Regions from separate parts of the Mesorhizobium sp. WSM4815 genome, predicted to be linked through region 1. Evidence: riboswitches for the same ligand, from Rfam matches in the RefSeq annotation. Region 1 holds a riboswitch; each other region holds the start of a gene.
What was found. A riboswitch is a leader RNA that binds a small molecule or an ion and turns the genes downstream of it on or off. The one in region 1 is predicted to bind cobalamin.

Region 1 (4,401 bases):
GCTCACCGGACGCAAGATCATCGTCGATTCCTACGGTGGGATGGGGCGTCACGGCGGCGGCGCCTTTTCGGGCAAGGACCCGTCCAAGGTTGATCGCTCGGCCGCCTATGCGGCGCGGTACGTCGCAAAAAATGTCGTTGCAAGCGGCCTTGCGGATGTCTGCGAGGTTCAGCTTGCCTACGCGATCGGTGTGGCCGCGCCGGTGTCTATCCTGATCAATACCTTCGGAACCGCAAAGATCGACGAAAAAAGGATCGAGCGCGTCGTTCTTGAGCTTTTCAATCTCCGACCGAAAGGCATCATCAAGATGCTTGATCTCTTACGCCCAATATACCGCAAGACCGCGACATACGGACACTTCGGCCGCGAAGAGCCGGAGTTCACGTGGGAAAGGACGGACAGAGCTGAGGACCTGCTGCGTGAGGCAGGACCGGCAGCAGCGTGATGCGCCGATGTTGGATGCAGCGGCATACGGCAACTCCATTCCACACCTGCAAAAACCCGCCCGCGCCCGGCGCGGCAGAGGGTGGGTTTTTGGCGGAGATATGAATAGATGCTGGACTATGACGTGCTTTGTATCGGTAATGCCATTGTCGACATCATCGCCCAGTGCGACGAGGCATTCCTTGAGACGAACGGCATCATCAAGGGCGCGATGAATTTGATCGACATGAGGCGCGCCGAGCTGCTCTACAGCCGCATGGGCCCGGCCATCGAAGCCTCCGGCGGCAGCGCCGGCAACACGGCGGCGGGCGTCGCCAGCTTCGGCGGCCGCGCCGCCTTCTTCGGCAAGGTCTCGAATGACACGCTCGGCGAGATCTACGCCCATGACATGCACGCCCAGGGCGTCGCCTTCGACACCAGGCCGCTCAATGGCGAACCGCCGACGGCGCGCTCGATGATCTTCGTCACGCCGGACGGCGAGCGCTCGATGAACACCTATCTCGGCGCTTGCGTCGAGCTCGGTCCGGAGGATGTCGAGGCGGACAAGGCGTCGGGCGCCGCCGTTACCTATTTCGAGGGCTATCTGTGGGACCCGCCGCGCGCCAAGGAAGCGTTCCGGCAGACGGCGAAGCTCGCCCACGCAGCCGGGCGCGAAGTGTCGATGACATTGTCGGATTCGTTCTGCGTCGACCGCTACCGCGAGGAGTTTCTGGAGCTGATGCGCTCGGGCACCGTCGACATCGTGTTTGCCAACAGCCACGAGATCAAGTCGCTGTACCAGACCGCCTCGTTCGACGAGGCACTGGCGCAGATCCGCACGGATTGCAGGATCGCCGCCGTGACCTGTTCTGAAAAGGGCTCGGTGATCGTGCGCGGCGGCGAGACCGTGGTGATCAAGGCGACCGCGATCAAGGAACTGGTTGACACGACAGGCGCCGGCGATCTCTATGCCGCCGGCTTCCTGCATGGCTACACGCAAGGCCGCGACCTGCAGACCTGCGGCGACCTTGGCTCACTGGCGGCCGGATTGGTGATCCAGCAGATCGGCCCCAGACCCCGGCAGAATTTGCGCCGCGAGGCTGAACAGGCGGGTTCGCTGTAGGGCGGCATTTCCGCCACGTGTTGCCCACCTTCCTGTTGTGCAGGCTGTCCAGACGAGCGCGTGTAAATCGAACGCGTACCAGTCCGAGAAGGATGGCGGTTTTTCTCCAAATTTCTGGTTGTTGAGGCTCAGGAACGTTGTCGCACTTCGGGCCAGTACTGCCGATCATGAATGGCCAACACGCGCCATTTTTGACGAAGTCGTTTTGGGACGGGATCGTACAAATGGCAGATTGCCCGAGCGGCCAGGCACAGCCTGCGCACACCGGAGAGTGGCGCAGAAGGCTCAGCTCTACGGCGACCTCCGAATTGGGAGCCGCAGGTGAACAGTTCACATAAACACATAAACATTTCTTTATACCTCATTGACAACAAAGCGGGCTGCTGCGATTGTCCGCGTGTCGTGGTTCTCCGCTAGGCGTTGCCGTAGCAGAGCTAAGAGGGAAGCCGGTGCAATGCCGGCGCTGCCCCCGCAACTGTAAGCGGCGAGCCAAACCCATCAATGTCACTGGGGCGAACTGCCCCGGGAAGACGGGGCAGAGGCTGTGACCCGCGAGCCAGGAGACCTGCCACGGTAAACAACGTCACGGGCGGGGTGTCTGGTGGCCGCGGCAGCTCGGCGTTTATGCCGGCCTGCTAGCGCCTTCCTTGTCCCCGCCGCAACCATCGGGGTATGGAATGAATGTCTCCCAGCAAGTTCCCATAGCAACGCTTGGCATGCCGCGTGTCGGTCGCCGGCGAGAACTGAAATTCGCGCTCGAAAGCTACTGGTCCGGAAAATCTTCTGCTGCCAACCTTCTGTCGACGGCGAAGGCACTCCGTGCCGCCAGCTGGAGCGAGCAGCACGACCGCGGCGTGTCGAAAATCCCGTCGAACGACTTCTCACTGTATGACCATGTGCTCGACACCGCAGCAATGGTCGGCGCCGTGCCAGCTCGTTACGGCTGGACGGGCGGCGAGGTCCCGCTCGACATCTACTTCGCGATGGCGCGCGGGACGCAAGGCGATACTGCGGGTTGTGGACACGCCAGTCACGGGCATGCAGTTCAGGGGCAGCGCGTAACCGCGATGGAAATGACCAAATGGTTCGACACTAACTACCACTACATCGTGCCGGAGCTGAGCCAGGATCAGACATTCGCGCTCTCGTCGACGAACCCAGTCGATCACTTTCTGGAGGCAAAAGAGCTTGGCATCCATACACGCCCGGTCATCCTTGGACCGGTCACCTTCCTCAAGCTGGCGAAGTCTCCCGACCAGGGTTTCGATCCGATAGCGCTCCTACCGCGGCTGCTGCCCGTCTACGAGCAACTCCTGCGGACGCTGGAGCTCTCGGGGGCGGACTGGGTGCAGATTGATGAGCCGGCGCTTGTGCTCGATCTTAACCCGATCGAACGAGCTGCCTTCGAATTCACCTATGGCCAGCTGTCGAAAGCCGCGCCCAAGTTGAAAATTATGCTGGCTACCTATTTCGGGCCGCTCGGGGACAATCTCGAGACCACGCTTTCGCTGCGCCTGGCGGGCCTACATCTCGATCTCGTGCGCGCTCCCGAGCAGTTGGAGACGGTTGGTCGGCTCGCACCGAAGGATCTGGTGCTCTCACTTGGCTTGATCGACGGCCGCAACGTCTGGCGCGCGAACCTGGCTGCCATTCTCGACCGCATCAAGCCGGTCGTTGCCGGCTGGCCGCTGGATCGCGTCGAGATTGCGCCTTCCTGCTCGATGCTTCATGTGCCGATGGACCTGCGGATGGAGACCGCGCTGGATGTGGACGTCAGTTCGTGGCTGGCATTCGCCGCCCAGAAGACTGAAGAGCTGCTCGTGCTGGCCCAAGCCTTATCCGAAGGCAGGGAGGCCGTAGCAGGCTCATTGAAAGCTTCTGCCGAGGCGGCCGCCGCGCGCGCAATGTCTACAAAGGTCCATGATCCGCTCGTCCACGGTCGAATTAGCAGCATTGACGGCGTCATGAAGCAACGAAAGAGCGCATTTGCCAAGCGCTCGAGAGTCCAGGCCGACACGCTCCGCCTGCCGCCGTTCCCGACGACGACCATCGGGTCCTTCCCGCAGACGCCCGAGGTGCGCAGGGCGCGCTCCGCTCACGCGAAGGGCCGGCTGAGCTATGTCGACTACCAGGCCTTCCTGAAGAAGGAGACTGAGGCGGCTGTGCGTTGGCAGGAGGAGATCGGGCTGGACGTGCTGGTACACGGCGAGTTCGAACGACACGACATGGTGCAGCATTTCGGCGAGCAGCTGTCCGGCCTCGCCTTCACCCAGCATGGCTGGGTGCAAAGTTACGGCTCCCGGCTCGTGCGCCCTCCCATCATCTTCGGCGACGTATCGCGGCCCAATCCGATGACGGTCCTCTGGTGGCAATTTGCCCAGTCGCTGACGAAAAAGCCGGTAAAGGGCATGCTCACAGGCCCAGTGACCATTCTTAACTGGTCTTTTGTGCGCGACGACGTACCCCGCGCCGAGGTCTGCCGCCAAATCGCGCTCGCCATCCGCGATGAAGTGGCCGACCTGGAAAGAGCTGGCGCAAGGGTGATCCAGATCGATGAGGCCGCGTTTCGCGAAGGCTTGCCCCTGCGGAAGTCCGACTGGAAACATTATCTCGGCTGGGCTGTCGAATGCTTCCGGCTCGCTTCAACGGGTGTAGCGGACGCGACCCAAATTCACACCCACATGTGCTATTCTGAGTTCAATGAGATCATCGACTCGATCGCTGAACTGGACGCGGACGTGATTTCGATTGAGACGTCGCGCTCCAAAATGGAACTGCTAGACGCCTTCACGAAGTCCAAATATCCGAATGACATCGGTCCTGGCGTCTACGACATTCACTCACCACGTATCCCG
Region 2 (4,401 bases), on a different contig from region 1:
TGCCGATCGGCAGTTCCTGCGGCGGCAGCAGCGTGCGCGCCAGAAGGTCGCTTGTCAGCAGCAGCATCGCTCCGAAGAGGGCGCAGCTTGCAATCAGGCGCAGATGCAACGGGCCGGCCAGGGGCCGGGACAGATGCGGGATCATCAGCCCGACGAAACCGATGACACCTGCGACCGAGACCAGGATCGCCGTCGAGAAGGCAGCGACGAGAAACGCCGTCCTGCGCATCCGCACAACCGGCACGCCGAGGCTTTCGGCAGCATTCTCGCCGGCCAGGAAGGCGTCGAGCTTGCGATGGTTCCACAGGCCATAAGCAAGAATGGTGCACGCGCCAAGAGCAGCCAGCCCGACATTGTCCCATCGCGCCAGGCCGAGCCCGCCCATCGTCCAGAACAAAACCGAGTGAGCGGCGCGCTGGTCTCCGGCGAAGACGAGATAGTTGGTCAAGGCAATGAACATGAACGAGACGGCAAGCCCGGCCAGTATCAGCCGTTCGGGGCCTTGCCCCCTCACCCGCGAAACCAGCAAAAGCACGATGCCGGCGGCCAATATGCCGCCGGTGAAGGCGGCAACCGGCAACGTCCAGATGCCGAAACGGTCGCCAAAAATGGTGATGACGGAAACAGCACCCGCCGCCGCACCGGAGGAAAGGCCGAACAGGAACGGATCGGCGAGGTCGTTTCGGGTTACCGTCTGCAGCAGCGCGCCGATGACGCCCAGCCCGGCGCCGACACAGATCGCCATGATGGTGCGCGGCAGCCTGAGATCGACGACAATCTTGGCAACCGGGATCTTGGCGACCGGGATATTGCCGACCGAGCCGGGCACGAGGTCTCCATCCAGCCCGGCCGCATGTCCGAGCGCAGCAATCACGTCGCTCAACGCTATGACCGTCGATCCATAGGCGATCGACAGCAGAGCAAGAGCGGCGATTGCTGCCACTCCTGCTGCCATGGCCAATTCGAACGCCCTGTGGCGCAAGCTCAGAAGGCTTCCGGGTGCATCGCGCTGGCGATCTTGCCGATCGCCTCGATGTTGGCGGGTCCGGGCGTCAGCTCGGCATAGCGCAGCGCGACGAAGCGCTCATTCCGGACCGCGTCGGTCTCCTTCATTGCCGGATGGACTTTGAGGAAGTCGAGCAGTTTCCTGTAACCGCCGCCGTCCTGGTAGTCGAGCAGGATCAGGAACTGCGGATTGCGGGAAGCGACCGTTTCCCAATCCGTGTTGCCCCAGCTCGTCTGCATGTCGGCCATGATGTTGTCGCCGCCGGCAGCGGCGATCATGGCGCTGGGGATCGCGAACTTGCCTGATGTGAAGGGTTTGTCTTCGCCGGAGTCGTAGAGAAACACCCGCGTCCCCTCGCGGTCGCCGACCTTTGCCGTGATATCGGCGAGTTGCGCTTTCCAGCCTGAAACGAGTTTTTTCGCCTCGGCCCCCTTGCCGAAAATCCTGCCCAGCTTTTCGATGTCGCCGTAGAGCAGGTCCATCGAGGCGGCGGGGCGGTTGTTGTCGAGATGGACGCAGCTTTCCGTCAGCACCAGCGTCTTGATGCCGTGCGGCGCCAGCGTATCGGGCGTTACCTCGCCGCCCGGCTTCATGCCGTAATACCAGCCGGCGAAGAAGAAATCGGGCTCGACCGCGACCAGGTTTTCGAGCGTCGGGTATTTCGGCGCAAGTTCCGGAATCGCGCCCTGCCCGGCCTTGAATTCCGGATCGACCTTGTACCATCCGGTGATGCCGGTCAGGCCGACGATCGACGGTTGCAGCCGCAGCGCGAAGGCCATCTCGGCCATGTTCATATCCTGGATGACGGCGCGCTTCGGCGCGGCGTCGAACGTCAGCGGTGTGCCGCAGCTGTCGACTGTTACCGGGAAAGCGAAGGCGGCCTGGGCAAGCAGCAGAGAGGCAAAAGGCAATGCGAGGCGTTTCACGGGTGTTGCTCCTTGGTTAGATCAGAAGAGGCACGGTTCGGGACTTCGAACACCGTGAGTTCGCGGTCTTCGGTGGGATGGCGCAGCCGAAGCACCTCGACGCCGAAAATCTCGCGGATCAACTGCTTGGTCAGCGCCTCGCGCGGACCGGCGAGTGCCTGCAGGCGGGCCTCGTTCATCACCGCGACCCTGGTGGCAAATGGCGTGACCAGCGACAGATCATGCAGCACCGCCACGACGGTCATGCCAAGCTGCGATACGAGTTCGAGAAGTTCGCTGCGGGCGCGCGGATCGAGATGATTGGTCGGTTCATCGAGGAACAGGATTTTCGGCTCCTGGGCGATGGCGCGCGCCAGTTGAGCGCGTTGCCGCTCACCACCCGACAGCGAGCCGATGGTGCGGCCGAGCAGCGGCACCAGGCCGGTTCTGCGAAGCGCTTCGACGACGATGTCGCGTTGCTCGCTCCTGCGTCGCAAGCCGGCATGCGGGACCCGCCCAAGTCCGACGTAGTCGATCACGGCAAGCCGCGGATCGGGCTGACCGGTCTGGCCGACGACCGCCATGTGCAGCGCCCGCTCGGCGGCCGGAAATGTCTCCAGCCGGCGTCCGGAAAATCTCACATCTCCCCCGCTCGGACGCAGCGTGCCGCATAGCATGCGCAGCAGCGTCGTCTTGCCGGCGCCGTTGGGACCGATGATGGCGAGGCGGTCTCCCGCCGCGACCGAAAGGCTGACCGCACTGACCAGGCGCTGGCCATTCGCCGTGGCGCTCAGTTCACGCGCTTCAAGAAGAGGCTGGCAGGCGTCCAACTTACCGTCACTTTCTCAATGGCGACGGAAGGAAGCTGGACCGGCCGACAAGACCGATGTCCACGTCTCCTCCCGGCACACCCCGTCCGGTCAACTCGTGCGATGGCAGGTCTCCTGGCTCGCGGGTCCTTGCGCCATCCTGCCTTCCCAGCCTTGCCGGCCAGTGGCATTTTCGGATTTTGCTCGCCGCTTACAGTTGCGGGGGCAGCCACGGCCTCGATCCGAAAATCTCACCGTGTTCCCTTTTCACCCCTCGCCTTTCGGCTTGGGGACCATCAGTCAGCGACCCTAGTTTTCCGCCAATCCCAGCGCAATAAATTTCCGGGTTCCAGAGTGCCCCGCGAGCAATGGTCTTGTCAGAACGAGCATACCGAATCTCGTAATGTAATAACGTTACTACTTAAAAGACAACGCCTGCTCCCGTCAAGCCCTTCGCCCAACGCCTTCGACTTGCCGACCACCGTCGCATTGCGCGGTGCGCAATTTCGATCAAACTGCCTCCACCAGCAAGCGATACCATGACCTGGCCAATGCGCAGTCCCACAGCAAGGAGCCATATGAACCCGACCGAGAAAGCGCTGTGGTTCGTCGAAAGCCATCTGCCGGAGGCCATCTCGCTCGACGATGTCGCCAACAGCAGCGGTGTGTCGCGCTTTCACGTGACGCGGGCTTTCGGTGCGGCGACCGGACGTTCGGTGATGGGCTACCTGCGTTCTCGCCGGCTGACCGAGGCGGCGCGCAGGCTCGCCGCCGGCGCACCGGACATCCTCTCGGTCGCGCTCGACGCCGGCTATGCCTCGCATGAGGCTTTCACCCGTGCCTTCCGCGACCAGTTCGGCACCACGCCGGAACTGGTGCGCGCGCAAGGCTCGCTCAAAAACCTCGATCTCGTGGAGCCGATCCTGATGGACCAGTCCTTCCTCGCCAATCTCGAGCCGCCGCGTTTCGAAACCAGCCGGCCGTTCCTCATCGCCGGTCTCGGCGAGCGCTACAGCTGCGAAACCAGCGCCGGCATTCCGATGCAGTGGCAGCGGTTCGGCCCCTATGTCGGCAACATTCCAGGCGAGGTCGGCGACATCGCCTATGGCGTCTGCGTCAACGGCGACGATGCAGGCAATTTCGACTATATCGCCGGCGTCGAGGTGTCCGATTTTTCGGACCTGCCGAAGGGGTTTTCGCGCGTACGCGTGCCGGCGCAGAAATGCGCCGTGTTCGCCCATCGTGACCACATCTCGACCATCCGCCGCACGGTCAACACGATCTGGAACAAATGGCTGCCGGCCTCCGGGCACAAGATTGCCGACGCGCCCGAATTCGAGCGCTACGGTCCCGAATTCGATCCGCGCAGCGGCAATGGCGGGCTGGAAATCTGGATACCGGTCAAAGGGTGAGGAAGCCTCCGCCTTGTCTTGCCTTATCCCCTTGTGGGAGAAGGTGGCCGCGAAGCGGCCGGATGAGGGGTGTTCCAGCTTGGCACCGCCGGCGATCCGGCCAACACCCCTCAACCGTCTCGGCGCTGCGCGCCGATCCACCTTCTCCCACAAGGGGAGAAGGGAAAGACGCTACAACTCCAGGTTCCAGTTCTGGCCGACCAGATCCTTGCCGAAGGCGTGGTGGCGCTGCTGATTGGCCAGCTTGAACCCGGCCGCCTCGTAGATGC
Region 3 (4,401 bases), on a different contig from region 1:
TGGCGGCCAGCCAGAGCGAATTCTGAAAAAGACCTTGCTGCCTCAAATCCAGCGCCGCACAGTTTTCGCGTAATCCCGGTATTTCTTGCCGAATTTCGTTGCCAGAACTTTTTCCTCGGCCTCGATCGCCAATTTCTGCGTTGCGAAGGCGGCGACGATCGCCAGCGGCAGGAACCATACGTTCCCCGAGATAAGGGCGACGCCGATCATCAGCAGCGTGTTGGCCAGATAGATCGGATTGCGGCTGACGGCGAAGGGGCCCGATGTCACCAGATGGTCCGGCACGGCGTTCGGGTGGAGCGTCGTCTTTGCCCGGATCATGATGCGGATCGCCGTGAACCAGAGTGCGACGACGCCGAACAATGCCACCCAGCCGGCCGCGAACAGGATGTCGCCCAAAAGACCGCCGATCCATGGCAGCGGATAAAGCAAGCCAAGCGCGATGCTGACGGCGATGGCCGCGACATAGATCAGCGGCGGCCACGGTATAAACCCCGGTTTTTGCTGTCCCGGTTTCTGTTGGCCCGGTTTCTGCTGATGGTCGGTCATTGTGCTCCTCCCTCCATCAAAGTGCCGTCGGCCTTGGCAGTGCAGGCGCCGGCGAGCTCGTCGAGATGCGCCTTCCATTCCGCAGCCTGGTCGTTGCGGTAGAGCCGATCAAGCGTGGCCTCGCCCTCGAGCGTATCGAGCATGCAGACACAATAGCTGCTGCAGAACTCCGTGTCGCGCGATTGCTCGCACGATGCCTGGCACTCTTTCAGGAAGGTGACCTGCCTGGTTTCGACCGCTGCCGGCATGACTTGCGAAATCAGCCAGACCGAGCCGATCAGCACCGGCTGGTGGATCAGATAGAAGGCGAGGCTGTGCCGGCCGATAAAGACCAGCGGATTAGTCCAGCGGCCGGGCGTCAGGCCCGCCAGCCGCGTCAGCATGCCGGAGGCGAAGGCAAGCTTTGCCGCTGCGATGCCGGCAAGCACAGCGCCGAACCATGGAAACAGCGGGACATAATCGTTGGAGCGCGGGTTGGTTGCCGACAGGCCGACCCACCACAGGGCCGGATGATCGAAGATCTCGGACCTGAGGTAGAGCGGCGCGGTGATGACGAAAGCTGCGACAACCAGCGTCAGCAGCGCCGGCAGCCGCAGAAACGCCAGGCCGAGCAGGCTGGCCAGTGCGATCTCGTGCAGGATGCCGAAGAAGATGAAACTGTCGGGTGTGGCAAGCCTGGTGGCGGCCGATATGGCGAGCGCCGCCCCGCCGACCATGGCGAAGCGTTTCCAGAAGCCGTTCCAGCGGATTTGCTTGCCATGGGCGAGGAACAGGCTGACGCCGACCAGGAACAGGAAGGTCGAAGCGATGCAGCGCGCGTAGAATTTCCACCAGCCAAAGGCGGTCAGGCCGGGATCGGTGTAGCCGAAGAATTCGAGATCCCAGGTGAAATGGTAGCTCGCCATGGCAAGCAAAGCGATGCCGCGGGCGACGTCGATAGCGATGATGCGCCTGGATCGGTCCTGAACGGCCGGCGTAGGAATGGTCATGATCTCGCAATTCTGATTCAGTGCTGCAAGACGACTATCATGGTTGCCCCGGACAAAAGAAGACAGGGCCCGTTGATGCCCAGGGCGTCGAAGCCGGCGCCGCCCCTCATTGCCCTGCCGGGCATTTCTCCCCGTATAGTGACGGGGAGAAAGAAGCCGGCCGCAACGCCCGGCGCCATCCTTGCGACGCTGATGATTGGCGAAACCGCCGATGACAGCCCCCTTCTCCCCGTCACTATACGGGGAGAAGATGCCGGCAGGCAGATGAGGGGCAGCGCCGACGATTCAACCATCAAGATCGCGGCGAAGAGGAACCAAGCTGGTTCCCGGCACGGCGCATTCGCGCTGCTAGCTGGCGGAATTTGGTTTGCCGGGCGCGGCGATTCTGCCTATAGTCGCAGCCGTCGTCGGTTCCGTTTTGGAACCAAGAGGGAATGCGGTAGGGGCAAAATTCGCCCGATGCCGTGGCTGCCCCCGCAACTGTGTGCGGTAGTCCTCTCCATATGCCACTGAAGATTTTCTTCGGGAAGAGCTTCTTCGGGAAGGTGGGGAAGGGCGCTGATCCGCGAGCCAGGAGACCTGCCGGCGACAGGAGAACTGACTTCTATGCCCTCGGGTGGAGGGCGAAAGGACAAGACATGAATACCGCTTCCGTCTCGCTCGGCGCTTCCGTCTCCTCGCAGTCGCGCTTTGTGCAGTTGGCGCTTGCTGCATTTCTCGGCGTTTTCGTCATGGGCTTTGTCGGCTTCTCGCACATCGATGCGGTCCACAATGCCGCTCACGACTATCGCCATTCGACGGGCTTTCCCTGCCACTGACGAGGGGCTGACACCATGACACTGTTTCGCAACGTCGTGTTCATCGCGGCGATCGCAGGGCTTGTGGCCGGCGTCGTTCTCGCCTGCATGCAGGCCTACGCCACGGTGCCACTCATCCTCAAGGCGGAAGTCTACGAACAGGCCGGCGGTGGTCACACGCATGACCATGGTTTGTCGCCGGCCGCAGCAGGCAGTAATGCCATGAGCAGCGCCGTGCCGGCTGAAGCAGCCACCGCGGAAGAGGAAGGCTGGGCGCCGGCCGATGGCTTCGAGCGCTTCGCCTTTAACGTCGTTGCCAACGTCGTCACCGGCATCGGCTTTGCGCTGATCCTGGTCGCCGCTTCGGAATTCGCCGGCGGCATCGGCAATTGGCGACAGGGCCTGTTCTGGGGCCTTGCCGGCTTTGCCGTGTTCACGCTGGCCCCGAACCTTGGCCTGCCGCCCGAACTGCCGGCGATGCCGGCGGCCGATCTCGCCCAGCGCCAGATCTGGTGGACGGCAACGGTGGTGGCGACCGCGGCCGGTCTCGGCCTGCTCGCCTTTCGCAAGTCATTGCCGCTGGCGGTGATTGCCGTGGCGTTGATCGTGGCGCCGCATATTGTCGGCGCGCCGCAGCCCGACAGTTTCGAATCGCCGATCCCGGAAGGCCTGCACCACCAGTTCGTGGTGGCGGTGACGCTGACCAATCTGGTGTTCTGGCTGGTGCTCGGCGCTGTCGTCGGCGTGGTGCGCGGCCGCTTGACCGGCGCCGCAACCGGCCTGCGCGACAGCCTTGCCTGATCGCGCTGCTCCAGGCAGCAAGCTGACCCTGGTCATCGGCGGTGCACGCTCGGGCAAGAGCGCGCATGCCGAAAGCCTGGTGAAGGCCTGTCCGGCGCCGTGGACCTACATCGTCACGGCGCAAGCCTATGACGACGAGATGCGCGAACGCATCGCGCTGCACCGGGCGCGGCGCGGCTGCGGCTGGACGACCATCGACGCGCCGCTCGATCTCGTCGGCGCGATCGGGGGGCTGCCTGACGGCCGGCCCGTCCTGATCGACTGCCTGACGCTGTGGCTGTCCAACCATATGCTGGCCGAACGCGACATTGAGGCCGAATGCCGAGGGCTGGCGGATGTGCTGTCGCGGCCGCGCGGGCCGTGGTTCGTGGTTTCCAACGAGGTCGGGCAGGGCATCGTGCCCGACAATGCGCTTGCCCGCCGGTTCCGCGATGCCGCCGGCCGGCTCAACCAGCAGGTCGCCGCCGTCGCCGGCACAGTACTGCTGATGGTGGCGGGACTGCCGCTCAAGGTGAAGTGATATGACCGATATCGACGACAGGGACGAGCAACGCCACCGCGCCAAGATGGCCAAACGCAAGGCGGTGCAGGACGCCGAGGTCGCGGCCAAGACGGTCGAGAAGGGACTGCTGATCGTCAACACCGGGCCCGGCAAGGGCAAGACCACTGCCGCCTTCGGGCTGGCGCTGAGGATGCTCGGCTACGGCAGGCGCGTCGGCGTCGTCCAGTTCATCAAGGGCAAATGGCATACTGGCGAGAAGGACGCCTTTGCCGCTTTCGGCGACCGGGTCGTCTGGCACACGATGGGCGAGGGTTTTACCTGGGAAACGCAGGATCTGAAGCGCGACATCGCCGCCGCCGAGGCTGCCTGGGCCAAGGTGCTCGAGCTGATGGCCGATCCATCGATCAGCCTGCTGGTACTCGACGAGTTGAACATCGCGCTGCGCTACGACTATCTCGATCTCGACACGGTGGTGGCGGCGCTGAAGGGCCGCCGCGAAAACCTGCATATCGTCGTCACCGGCCGCAACGCCAAGCAGGCGCTGGTCGATGCCGCCGATCTGGTCACCGAGATGGGCGTCACCAAGCATCACTTTTCCGCCGGCGTGAAGGCGCAGCAAGGCATAGAGTTCTGAGGTTTCGTTCGCCTCTTCTCCCTTCTCCCCTTGTGGGAGAAGGTGGATTGGCACGTAGCGCCAAGACGGTTGAGGGCTGCTGGACGGAGCGCCGTCGGTACCAAGCTGGAACACCCCTCATCCGGCCGC
Region 4 (4,401 bases), on a different contig from region 1:
GCATTGGTATTTTCCGCACGGGTCTGGGACGAGGTGATCTTTCGCGACGAGCTGATCGACTTCCACGATCGCCGGGACGGCTTCGATCTGGTGTTGGCGCTGACCCGCGAGGCCGCCCCGCGCCCGTCAGACTATTCGCGGCGGGTCGATGCCGCGATGATGGAGCAATCGATGCTGCGGCTGCCCGCGCCGCCAAGGTTCGCCTTTGTCTGCGGCTCGAATGCCTTCGTGTCAGCCGCCGCCCAGGCGCTGATCGATGCCGGCGTTCCGGCAAGCCTCATCCGCACCGAGCGCTACGGGGTTTAAGCTCCCCGGTCAGGCGTCGATCTCGAGCGCCGCCAGCGGCTTCGAACAGCAGGCAAGGATGAAGCCGTCGTCGATCTCGTGATCGAGGATGCCGCCATTGTGGCTCATCTCGACCGTGCCCGAGACCTTTTTCACCTTGCAGGTTCCGCACAGGCCGAACTCGCAGGCTGCGGGGATGCGTACGCCCGAAGCGCGCGCCGTCTGCAGCACGGTCTGGCCGGCAACGCATTCGGCATCAATATCCGAAAGCGAAAAGCGGATCGGCGTTGCGGCCTCGGCAGGTACCTCGATCCCGCCCTCTGCTGGCCCACCTTTTGCCGGCCCACCCTCTGCCGGCGAACCGAACGGGGCCGGAATTTCCTCCACCGCCGGGGCCGCAAAGCTCTCCTGATGGTAGTTGGCCATGTCGAAGCCGGCCGCCTCCAGCATCTGCCGCACGGCGCGCATGAACGGGCCGGGGCCGCAGCAGAAAATTTCGCGCTCGCGAAAATCGGGCGCCAGCAGCGGCAGCCGTATCGCGTCGATCCGGCCCATATGGCCGAACCAGCCCTCACGGCTGGACCGCTCCTCGATCATGAAGCCGAGCGTCAGGCCCGGCATGCGGCTGCCGAGCAGCTCGAGCTCCTTGCGGAAGATGATCTCCTCGGGCTTTCGCGCGCAGTTGACGAAGCCGACATCTGTCCATGGCGCGCAGTCGTTCAGCCAGCGCAGCATCGACATCATCGGCGTCACGCCTGAGCCGGCCGAAATGAACAGATACTTGGCCGCTGGATGGCTGTGCAGCGAAAAGTCGCCCGCCGGCCCATAGGCCTTCACGTGAACGCCGGGCTTCAGATTGTCGAACATCCAGCGGGTGCCGAGGCTGCCGGCCTGCGCTTTCACCGTCACCGCGATCGAGAACGGCCTCGACGGCGAGGACGACAGCGTATAGGTCCGCATCATCGGGCCCTCGGTGGTCGGCAGTTCCAGCGTCACGAACTGCCCCGGTCTGTAGCGGAACCAGGTCTGGTTGTCAGAGCGGAAGGTGAAGGTCTTCACGTCAGGCGCCTCGTCGCTGACGCCGATGACTTCCAGCACCTGGAGCCTGTCGTTCCAGGGCGCCATCTCGTCGAGATGGCGGTAGAGGCCAAGGTCCGTCATCGCATTCATCCCCTTGACCTCGTTCAGGCGACGCTGCGCAGCGCCGGCCGCCCGGCCTCGGCAAGGCGCGGCCCGATGAAGGAGGCGTACCATTCGACGAACTGGATGACGCCGCCCTCATGCAGTTCCGAATAGGGGCCGGGCTCATAGGCCGGCGACAGGATGCCGAAGGCGTTTTCCTCGACAATGCGACGGTCCTGGTCGTTGGTCTCGGTCCAGACATGGGTGAGTTCGGCGAGGTCGTAATCGACGCCTTCGACCGCGTCCTTGTGGACAAGCCATTTGGTGGTGACGGCCGTTTCCGTGGCACTGATCGGCAGCACGCGGAAGGTGACGGCATGATCGCCGAGGATATGGTTCCAACTCGTCGGATAGTGATAGAGCAGCAGCGAGCCGATACGGTCGGTCGAAACGCTGTCGGAAAGGTTCTTCTTCACCGCGCGTCTTCCCGTCATCGTGTAGCTGACGGCGTCGCGCAGCAGCGGCGCGCGGGTGACGCGATACTGCCCGGCCGGATCGATGCGGAACTTGCTCGGCAAGCCCGCCGCCTCGCATTTCGCCCAGTGCGCGAGCATCTCCGGATCGCTGTCGGCGCCCTGCACGCCGGTCACGGTCGGCGCTTCCGGGAATGTCTTGCAGAGTTCCGGATGGTTGCCGGCGCAATGGTAGCACTCGCGGTTGTTCTCCCAGACGAGCTTCCAGTTGCCCTTCTCGACGATGGTCGATTCGAAGGCGATTTTTGCCTCGCGCAGCCGGTGCGGCAGCAGGTAAGGCTCGATCATGGCGCGCATCGGCGCGAAGTCGGCCGGCTCGTTGGCCAAGCAGATAAAGATGTAGCCGGCAACGCTTTCGCAAGCCACCGGCTTCAGGCTGAACTGGCTCTTGTCGAAGCCGTCTGCCATCTGGCGAGCAAACAACAGCCGGCCGTCCAGCTCGTAGGTCCACTGGTGATAGGGGCAGACCAGCTTCGCCGCAGTGCCCTTGTCGGCATTGCAGACACGGCTGCCGCGATGCCGGCAGGAATTGTGGAAGGCATTGATCTTGCCTTGCTGGTCGCGGACCAGCACGACCGGATAGTCGCCGATCTGGGCGGTGATATAGCTGCCAGCTTTCGGCAACTCGCAATCGTGGCCGATGAACAGCCAGTCGCGATACCAGATCAGCTCCATGTCGAGCTTGAAGAAATCTGGATCGGTGTAGAAGGGCTGCTCGAGCGAATAGCCTTGCCTGCGGCCGTGCAAGAGCCTCAGCATGTCGTTGCGCGCGTCCATGTCCTGTCCTCGTGTAAGGACTGAACTGGTGGTGATGGAGGGAGGACCGTTTGCACGCCGGCGACAGGGCCGGACGTGCATCATCCACCTCTTGACCGCCCACCGCGATCAGTCGAGTCTGAAAATCTCGGGCTGGTTTCCGGGCTCTGGAGTGTCCTTGCGGACTCGTCGCGACACCTTCCCAGGCTTGTGGCCCAGTGGTCTCCCGTTGCGACTTGAACTCCACCACCGTTGCGGGGGCAGCGCCGGGTTCTGACCGGCTTCCCAATTCTCCGCTTCGTCGTCACCAAGCGGCACCTGAGATGGCGTGATCTAATCATGCCGGCCGGCTGACTGCCGGCATGAAAGCGACATCGTATCCATGCGGCGCGACACCGCCTGCGAAACCTGCAGGTTTATATCTGCAGGGCTGAAACCCCACTTTGTCGGCGGCCATTGTCGGCTGCCGTGACATCGAATCCGACCCGCGGCGGCGACCAGGAAGGTTAACAGTTTACAAAAGTGACTATTAGCCGCCTCTAAAATCGAACCGAACGGTTCGTTTCTGTTGACAATGAGTACAGCATGCTGTGAACGCAGATCCGCCAATCCGTCAAATCATGAATGGCTAATTTTGAATAAGATATTGAAAACGAACCATAAAACCATGGTAGTAGATGCTTCTGGTACAATTTCAAGGTGTAGATTCTTGGTCCATACGGAACAACTTCGTGATTGGAATCCGCCGAATGGCCTTCCCACATCGGGGCTGTCCGAACGACGCGCGCATCCTCCCAAGACACGCCGCTAGACGGACTGAAGACTAAGATACTGGAGTACTAAAATGAAAAAGATCGCTCTTGCTGCCGTCGCCGCTCTGGCCATCACCGGCAGCGCCTTTGCCGGCAGCGACCATTATGGGTCCAACGCCGCCACCCAGCCGACTGCTTCGGTCGACAGCTCGTATACGGCCTCTGTCCAGACGCCGGCTCACGCTGAAAAGCAGCCCGTTGGCCAGGGCGCCGACCGCAACCTTTTCGGCAACAATTAACAGCTGGTCCCAAACAGCAAAGTGGCGGTCCGCCGCTCGGGATCTGAGGAACTCAGGAGTATTTGAAATGAAGAAGCTCATTCTTGCCACCGCCGCCATTGTGGCCATATCCGGCAGCGCTTTTGCCGGCAGCGACAACTTTGGATCGAACGGCGCCAACCAGCCGGCCGCTGCGGTCGACAGCAACTCGTACACGGCTTCGATTCGGAATTCGGCTTCGCCGCAGAATCCGGTTCCGGCTGACGAGAAACCCGTCAACGGCAGCGACCGTAACCTGTTCGGCAACAACTAACAGTTCGTTCCAACAGCGGCGGCGGCATTTGCCCGCCGGGCTGGCGGAACCAAGAAAATCCAGGAGTTTTGAAAATGAAGAAGATCGTTCTTACCGCCGCCGCGCTTTTGATTGCTGCGGGCGGCGCTTTTGCCGGTAGCGACAACTTTGGCAGAACCGACATCAACAAGCAGGCGACCATCAACGTCGACAACACGCAGACTTCTTCGGTACGCAATACCGGCTCGCCGGTCTACAAGCTGCTCAACTCGTCGGGCGACGTACAGAAGTCGGCCCCGCAGGGCAGCGACCGGAACCTGTTCGGCCGCTAGCGCATCGGCCCGAAAATCGGTTCCGATTCTCGGAAAGCACGATGCGCAGGT

Region 2: another riboswitch for cobalamin. It lies ahead of AC0L2B_RS03720 (ABC transporter ATP-binding protein); the one in region 1 lies ahead of metE (5-methyltetrahydropteroyltriglutamate--homocysteine S-methyltransferase).
Region 3: another riboswitch for cobalamin. It lies ahead of AC0L2B_RS05300 (CbtB domain-containing protein); the one in region 1 lies ahead of metE (5-methyltetrahydropteroyltriglutamate--homocysteine S-methyltransferase).
Region 4: another riboswitch for cobalamin. It lies ahead of AC0L2B_RS30575 (aromatic ring-hydroxylating oxygenase subunit alpha); the one in region 1 lies ahead of metE (5-methyltetrahydropteroyltriglutamate--homocysteine S-methyltransferase).

What each region holds. Positions count from the first base shown of each region.
Region 1 covers NZ_JBVVQS010000089.1:109,519-113,919, forward strand. The annotation lists gene metK (methionine adenosyltransferase) at 1-445, shown strand, start outside; gene AC0L2B_RS12185 (adenosine kinase) at 554-1,546, shown strand; cobalamin riboswitch at 1,933-2,133, shown strand; gene metE (5-methyltetrahydropteroyltriglutamate--homocysteine S-methyltransferase) at 2,248-4,401, shown strand, end outside.
Region 2 covers NZ_JBVVQS010000075.1:1,340-5,740, reverse strand. The annotation lists gene AC0L2B_RS03730 (FecCD family ABC transporter permease) at 1-955, opposite strand, end outside; gene AC0L2B_RS03725 (ABC transporter substrate-binding protein) at 985-1,932, opposite strand; gene AC0L2B_RS03720 (ABC transporter ATP-binding protein) at 1,929-2,741, opposite strand; cobalamin riboswitch at 2,829-3,033, opposite strand; gene AC0L2B_RS03715 (AraC family transcriptional regulator) at 3,299-4,132, shown strand; gene AC0L2B_RS03710 (bifunctional helix-turn-helix transcriptional regulator/GNAT family N-acetyltransferase) at 4,304-4,401, opposite strand, start outside.
Region 3 covers NZ_JBVVQS010000078.1:54,519-58,919, reverse strand. The annotation lists gene AC0L2B_RS05310 (methyltransferase family protein) at 43-549, opposite strand; gene AC0L2B_RS05305 (heparan-alpha-glucosaminide N-acetyltransferase) at 546-1,538, opposite strand; cobalamin riboswitch at 1,930-2,139, shown strand; gene AC0L2B_RS05300 (CbtB domain-containing protein) at 2,177-2,356, shown strand; gene AC0L2B_RS05295 (CbtA family protein) at 2,372-3,136, shown strand; gene cobU (bifunctional adenosylcobinamide kinase/adenosylcobinamide-phosphate guanylyltransferase) at 3,159-3,656, shown strand; gene cobO (cob(I)yrinic acid a,c-diamide adenosyltransferase) at 3,658-4,272, shown strand.
Region 4 covers NZ_JBVVQS010000102.1:371,040-375,440, forward strand. The annotation lists gene AC0L2B_RS30565 (FAD-binding oxidoreductase) at 1-306, shown strand, start outside; gene AC0L2B_RS30570 (FAD-binding oxidoreductase) at 316-1,446, opposite strand; gene AC0L2B_RS30575 (aromatic ring-hydroxylating oxygenase subunit alpha) at 1,470-2,717, opposite strand; cobalamin riboswitch at 2,831-3,033, opposite strand; gene AC0L2B_RS30580 (DUF680 domain-containing protein) at 3,541-3,747, shown strand; gene AC0L2B_RS30585 (DUF680 domain-containing protein) at 3,815-4,039, shown strand; gene AC0L2B_RS30590 (DUF680 domain-containing protein) at 4,114-4,350, shown strand.